Regions from separate parts of the Pinisolibacter sp. DMC19 genome, predicted to be linked through region 3. Evidence: predicted binding sites of a transcription regulator. Region 3 holds the regulator's gene; each other region holds the start of a gene.
What was found. Region 3 encodes LexA, which represses DNA repair genes until DNA is damaged. Its sites were predicted from a motif close to TGTTCNNNNTGTGTTCNG; they were not measured.

Region 1: the regulator LexA is predicted to act here: its motif matches at 1,085-1,102, upstream of uvrA (excinuclease ABC subunit UvrA).
Region 2: the regulator LexA is predicted to act here: its motif matches at 975-992, upstream of recA (recombinase RecA).

The regions. Positions count from the first base shown of each region.
Region 1 covers NZ_JBQUZF010000002.1:147,703-149,969, forward strand. The annotation lists gene ACT53U_RS04970 (hypothetical protein) at 2-199, shown strand; gene ACT53U_RS04975 (single-stranded DNA-binding protein) at 206-802, opposite strand; gene uvrA (excinuclease ABC subunit UvrA) at 1,216-2,267, shown strand, end outside.
Region 2 covers NZ_JBQUZF010000001.1:669,347-671,613, forward strand. The annotation lists gene recA (recombinase RecA) at 1-924, opposite strand, end outside; gene ACT53U_RS03010 (tryptophanase) at 1,148-2,267, opposite strand, start outside.
Region 3 covers NZ_JBQUZF010000001.1:304,534-306,800, reverse strand. The annotation lists gene ACT53U_RS01375 (ComEC/Rec2 family competence protein) at 1-598, shown strand, start outside; gene lexA (transcriptional repressor LexA) at 701-1,429, opposite strand; gene ACT53U_RS01365 (molybdopterin molybdotransferase MoeA) at 1,890-2,267, opposite strand, start outside.

The sequences.
Region 1 (2,267 bases), on a different contig from region 3:
CATGGGCGCCCTCCTCAGCATGAGGCGTTTGTCTTTCCTGGGAAATCTCCAGAACCTCATCCTGAGGAGCGCCGCAGGCGCGTCTCGAAGGATCGAGCACGGCGCCGATCCGGACCTCATCGAAGCGGCGCGCACGAAAACGCCCGCCGGAACCAAGGGCTCGGGCGGGCGCCAAAAGATCGATCGATGGATCGCGTGATCCCGATCAGAACGGGATCTCGTCGTCCATGTCGGAGGCCGGGGGCGGGTTGTAGCCGCCGCGGGCGCCGCCGGCGCCGCCCGACGCACCGCCGCTCGCCGACGCGCCGCGACCGCCGCCGTAGTTGCTGCGACCGCCACCGGAACCGCCGGCGCCGCCGCCCCAGCCGCCGCGCTCGCCGCCGCCGAAGTCGTCGCCGCCGCCAAAGTCACCGCCGCCGCCACCAGCGGCCGCGCCGCCACGGCCGCCGCCGGGACCGTCGAGCATGGTCAGGGTCGAGTTGAAGCCCTGCAGCACGACCTCGGTCGAATAGCGCTTCTGGCCCTGCTGGTCTTCCCATTCGCGGGTCTGGAGCTGGCCCTCGAGATAGACCTTCATGCCCTTCTTCAGGTACTGCTCGCAGACCTTGGCGAGGCCCTCGTTGAAGATCACCACGCGGTGCCACTCGGTCTTCTCGCGGCGCTCGCCGGAATTGCGGTCGCGCCAGCTCTCCGACGTCGCGATCCGCAGGTTGACGATCGGGCGACCGTCCTGGGTGCGGCGAATTTCGGGATCGGCGCCGAGATTGCCGACGAGAATGACCTTGTTGACGCTTCCGGACATCGCTTCCTCCTCGGCAAACCGGCCGTCGGCTTCCTGGGCGCCCACGACGGCGCCACCACGGGCGCGGCCGCGCGCCGGACGAGCCGGGCTGAGACCCCACCCTTAGCCCGTCGCGATCACGATCGCGACGCCCTCACCCACCGCACGGCGCAGCGGGCGGTGTTTTTCCACAACAGTCGGCGCGAACAGAGCCGATCCGCGCCCTCCGCCGTGGTCACGCGCGCGTCGTGCTCTAGACTGGGTCTCGAGACACCGTCTCGCCGCCGGGAACGGGCTTGCATCCGTTCTTGTTGTGTTCTATTCCGAGCACGGCGGAAACGCAAGACGGATTCCCGATGGTCCGGCAGCGATCGATCGGCGCCCGCGGGCGACGAGACGGCTCGTCCGGCACGACCCGAGCGGCAGGAGCGACGATGAGCGAGCCGAAGGCGAAGCCCGGCAGGAAAAACGGTGCAGCCGCGCCCAGCGGCGAGGCGGCGACGCGCGAAGCCGCCTCGATCGCGACGCGGCAGCTGTTCGACCATGCCCGCACGACGATCTCGATCCGCGGCGCGCGCGAGCACAATCTGAAGAACGTCGATCTCGACCTGCCGCGCGACAGCCTGGTGGTGATGACCGGCCTCTCCGGCTCGGGCAAGTCGTCGCTCGCCTTCGACACGATCTATGCCGAGGGTCAGCGCCGCTACGTCGAGAGCCTCTCGGCCTATGCCCGCCAGTTCCTCGAGATGATGCAGAAGCCGGACGTCGACCAGATCGACGGCCTGTCGCCCGCCATCTCGATCGAACAGAAGACGACGTCGAAGAACCCGCGCTCGACGGTCGGTACCGTCACCGAGATCTACGACTACATGCGCCTGCTGTTCGCGCGCATCGGCGTGCCCTATTCGCCGGCGACCGGCCTGCCGATCGAGAGTCAGACGGTCAGCCAGATGGTCGACCGGGTGCTGGCCCTGCCCGAGGGCACGCGGCTCCTGCTCCTCGCCCCCGTCGTGCGCGGGCGAAAGGGCGAATATCGCAAGGAACTTCAAGACTTCCAGAAGAAGGGCTTCCAGCGCGTCAAGGTCGACGGGACGCTCTACGAGATCTCCGAGGCCCCTGCCCTCGACAAGAAGCTGAAGCACGACATCGAGGTGGTGGTCGACCGCATCGTGGTGCGCGGCGATCTCGCCACCCGCCTCGCCGACAGTTTCGAGACGGCGCTCGGGCTCGCGGAGGGCATCGCGTTTGCCGAATTCGTCGACGAGAAGGACGACAAGGGCGCGCCGAAGCGGCTGGTCTTCTCCGAGAAGTTCGCCTGTCCGGTCTCCGGCTTCACCATCGCCGAGATCGAGCCGCGGCTCTTTTCCTTCAACAACCCGTTCGGCGCGTGCCCGACCTGCGGCGGCCTCGGCTCGGAGCAGAAGATCGATCCGGAACTGGTCGTCCCCGACGTGTCGCTGAGCCTCGCCAAGGGGGCGATCGCACC
Region 2 (2,267 bases), 360 kb from region 3:
GATGCGCTGGCTCTCGTAGGAGAACCACGAGCCCGACTTCTCGACCACGCCGGCCTTGACGCCGAGGTCGATCAGCTCGCCGACCTTGGACACGCCCTCGCCGTACATGATGTCGAACTCGACCTCCTTGAAGGGCGGCGCCATCTTGTTCTTGACGACCTTGATGCGGGTCTGGTTGCCGATCACCTCGTCGCGGTCCTTGATCGCGCCGATGCGGCGGATGTCGAGGCGCACCGAGGCATAGAACTTCAGCGCGTTGCCGCCCGTCGTGGTCTCGGGGTTGCCGAACATCACGCCGATCTTCTGGCGGATCTGGTTGATGAAGATCACCATGGTCTTCGACTTGGAGATCGAGGCGGTGAGCTTGCGCAGCGCCTGGCTCATCAGACGCGCCTGGAGACCGGGCAGGCTGTCGCCCATCTCGCCCTCGAGCTCCGCCTTCGGCGTCAGCGCCGCGACCGAGTCGACCACCAGCACGTCGAGCGCGCCGGAACGCACCAGCGTGTCGGCGATCTCGAGCGCCTGTTCGCCGGCATCGGGCTGGGAGATCAGCAGGTCGTCGAGATTGACGCCGAGCTTGCGGGCATAGATCGGGTCGAGCGCATGCTCGGCGTCGATGAAGCCGCAGACGCCGCCCTTCTTCTGGGCCTCGGCGATGCAGTGCAGCGCCATGGTCGTCTTGCCCGAGGATTCCGGACCGTAGATCTCGACGACACGACCGCGCGGCAGGCCACCGATGCCGAGCGCGATGTCGAGCCCGAGCGAACCCGTCGGCACCGTCTCGATCTCGACCACCTTGCCCTGGCCGAGCCGCATGATCGACCCTTTGCCGAAGTTGCGCTCGATCTGCTGGAGCGCCGCGTCCAAAGCCTTGGTCCTGTCCATACCATCCCCTTCGACGAGGCGAAGTGAAGCCTGTGCCATCGTCCTGCTCCTTGTCGCACGCGTTCGGCTGTCGTTCAAAGTCAGGCCAATGTACACACTTTGTTCTCGCTCGTAAAGCCCCGTCCATCAATTTGATTCAATTACGAAATCGGATGAGTGTTCGCGCGGTGTTCATGGCGGCCGGGCCCGCGCGCGCCGAGCCCGCTACCGGCCGACGCGAGGACCTCCCCGCGTCGGCGATTCGCATTCCCGCGCCCGTCCCTCACAGGCTGTCGCCGAGATCCGCCCGGAACTTGGCGACGAGCTTCTCCTGCCAATCGCCGATCGGCGCCAGCCGGCCGTAGAAGAAGCGCAGGATCTCCGGCTCCTCGACGAAGGTCAGGCCGCCGACGAGCTCGCGGTTCCGGTAGAGCCAGTCGATCCGGTCGATGGCGTATTTCACCTGCGACAGGGTGAAGACGCGCCGCGGCATGGCGAGCCGGAGGAGTTCCATGTTGGAATAGACCTCCGTCCCGTCGGGATTGCGCTGTTCCGACAGCGAGCCGCGCTCCATGCCGCGCACGCCCGAGACGATGTAGAGCGCCGAGGCGAGCGCGCCGGCGGGATACTGCGCCTGGGGGACGTGCGGCAGGAAGCGCATGACGTCGATGTGGCAGCCGAGGCCGCCCGCCGGGGTGATCACCGGCACGCCGCGCTTCACCAGTTCGTCGACCATGTAGGCGATGAACTGGGGCCCTTGCGAGATCATGTCCTCGTCCATGGTCTCGTCGAGCCCGACGGTCAGCGCCTCGATCTCGCGCACCGACATGCCGCCGTAGGTGAGGAAGCCCTCGTAGAGCGGCACCAGGCCGCGCATGCGGCGATAGAGCCCCTCGTCGCGGATGCAGATGCCGCCGCCGCGCGCGCAGCCGAGCTTGCGGGCGGAGAAGTAGATGATGTCGCAGAGATCGGCGATCTTCCGCGTGATCTCGCGGATGGTGAGATCGGCGCAATCGGGATCGCGCGTCTTGATGAACCACAGATTGTCGGCGAGCAGGCTCGCGTCGAGCACCAGGATCAGCCCGTTGGCGTCGCAGACCTTGCGGATCGCCGCCAGATTTCCGAGCGAGATCGGCTGGCCGCCGATCAGGTTGGTGCCCGCCTCCATGCGCACGAAGGCGATTTTTTCCGCCCCGTGGGTGGCGACGAGGCCTTCGAGCTTGGCGATGTCCATGTCGCCCTTGAAGGGCACGTCGCTCGTCACCTCGAGCCCGGCGTCGGCGATGATCTCCTCGACCGCGCCGCCGTTCAGCACGATGTGCGCCTTGGTGGTGGTGAAGTGGTAGTTCATCGGCACGATCGAGCCGGGCGTGACCAGCACCTGCGCCAGAATGTTCTCGCAC
Region 3 (2,267 bases):
CGAGGACTGCGGCCGCGCCGACATCGTGATCTCGGCACTCGCCGCCCCGCCGGGCTGCGCCGCGACGAGCCTGGTGCTCGACCGCGTGGCCCGGGCGAAGACCGGCGCGGTGACGATCGACGTGGCATCCGCGGCGAAGCCCGACGGCGTAGAACCGGCCGATGTGGGGGTGGATGGAGCGCTCGGGCGAGAGGCGTCCGCCGGCAAGACGAGGCGATCGATCGTCGGCCTCGATCCGACGGACGATGCCGCGCCGGAGGGTCGGGACGGCGATCCCGACCTGCGGCAGCCGGTTGCCGAAGCCCACAGCGACGGCAGTGCGCGAGGAAACGGTCCGACGCCTCCGACCGCCGTCGAAGAAGCGTCGCCGCCATCGGCCATCACCGGCGAAACATCACAGCCGCGACCGCGTCTCACCTTCTCCGTGACGCCGAGCCTGCCGGCGACGCCACGGGCCTGGACGCCGCGCGATCCGAACGCCGTCCGCGCGCTCGCCGAAGTAACGGCTGATCCGCCGGACGGCGGCGCATCCGCCACTCCCGATCACGAAACGCCCGAGACCGTCGAGCGTGGCGAGACGGCGGATCCCTTGCGCTGATGCCCGTGATCCGCGTGCGCGACGCGACGCCCAATCCGTCCGCGGGGGCGTCCTCCCGCCGTCGGTCGACACCGTCCGCGCCGTCGGCGGCCCGCGTGCCCGTCAGTAGCGGCGGATCAGGCCGACGAGACGGCCCTGCACCTTCACCCGGTCGGGGCCGAAGATGCGGGTCTCGTAGGCCGGGTTGGCGGCTTCGAGGGCGATCGATGCGCCGCGCTTGCGCAGGCGCTTCAGCGTCGCCTCCTCCTCGTCGACCAGGGCGACGACGATGTCGCCGGAATCGGCGTTGTCGCCGCGTTTGATCAGCACCGTGTCGCCGTCGAGGATGCCGGCGTCGATCATCGAATCGCCGCGGACCTCGAGGGCGTAGTGCTCGCCGCCGCCGAGAAGATCGAAGGGCACCGGAATGGCGTGGGTGTAGGTCTGGATCGCCGAGATCGGCGTGCCGGCGGCGATGCGGCCCATGACCGGGATCGACACGACCTCCGCCGTCTCCTCGCCGGTGGGACCCGGCATCGCGGTCGGACGCGGCTTGCCGAGAGTGCCCTGGATGACCGAGGGCGAGAAGCCCTTCGAGCCCGGCGCACGGGCGGGGCTGGCGAGGCCGGGCGTCATCGAATCCGGCAGACGCACCACCTCGAGCGCGCGGGCCCGGTTGGGCAGGCGGCGAATGAAGCCGCGTTCCTCGAGCGCGGTGATCAGGCGGTGGATGCCGGACTTGGAGCGCAGGTCGAGCGCGTCCTTCATCTCGTCGAAGGAGGGGGGAACGCCGTCCTCCTTCAGACGTTCGTGGATGAACATCAGAAGTTCGAACTGTTTGCGCGTCAGCATGACCCCGTTCCCTCGCCAGCCGGCGCGACACGATCGGCGTCCGCCCCGGCATGTTCCATCCCCGCGGGCCCCGAAGAAGCCCCGCACTCGAGCGTACCCGTCCGCACCATGCACTCCCACCGGCCTCTTCGGCCGGTCCGGCAGGCGACTCGCGATGGGTACAAATCACGAACTCACGCTACGCGTTCTGCGGATGTTCTGCAAGGGGGAAGCGTGAACGGTGGGGTTTCGGGGGCCTCGCCGCGTGCGCGCGGATCGCTTCGCCGTCGTTCCGATCGCCGCGAACGGCGAGCGACGGGGCTCCGCATGAGCCGGGAGGGCGATGCGGCGGCGCGTGCGCCGACCTGTACGGCGCGGCGCATGGGCCGGGTCTCGGCTCTTCGGGAGGAAGGTTCCGGCGCTCGCCGATCGAAGACGAGCGATGGTCCATCCGTCGGTCGCCAACGGGCGCTGAGCGCCCTCAGACGTGACGCAGACGGATGATCTCGACCGGTTCGCCGGCCTCGACTGCGCGGGCGTGGATCGGCCGGACGATCAGCGCGTCGGCGTCGGCGAAGCGCGAGAGCAGCGAGGAATCCTGACTGTCGAGCGGCATCGCCACCAGCCGGCCCTCGGCGTCGTGGCGCAGTGCGGCGCGCAGATGGTCGGCGCGTTCGTCGTTGGCGGGCATGGCGCGGCCGGCGATCGCGGTCTCGCGGGCGAGACCGGCGGCGCCGCGGCCGGCCAGAGCGGCGACCAGCGGCGCGACGAAGCGCAGGCCGCAGACCAGCGAAGCGGCGGGATTGCCCGGCAATCCGAGGACGCGGATCGGACCGCGGCGGCCGAACATCAGCGGCTT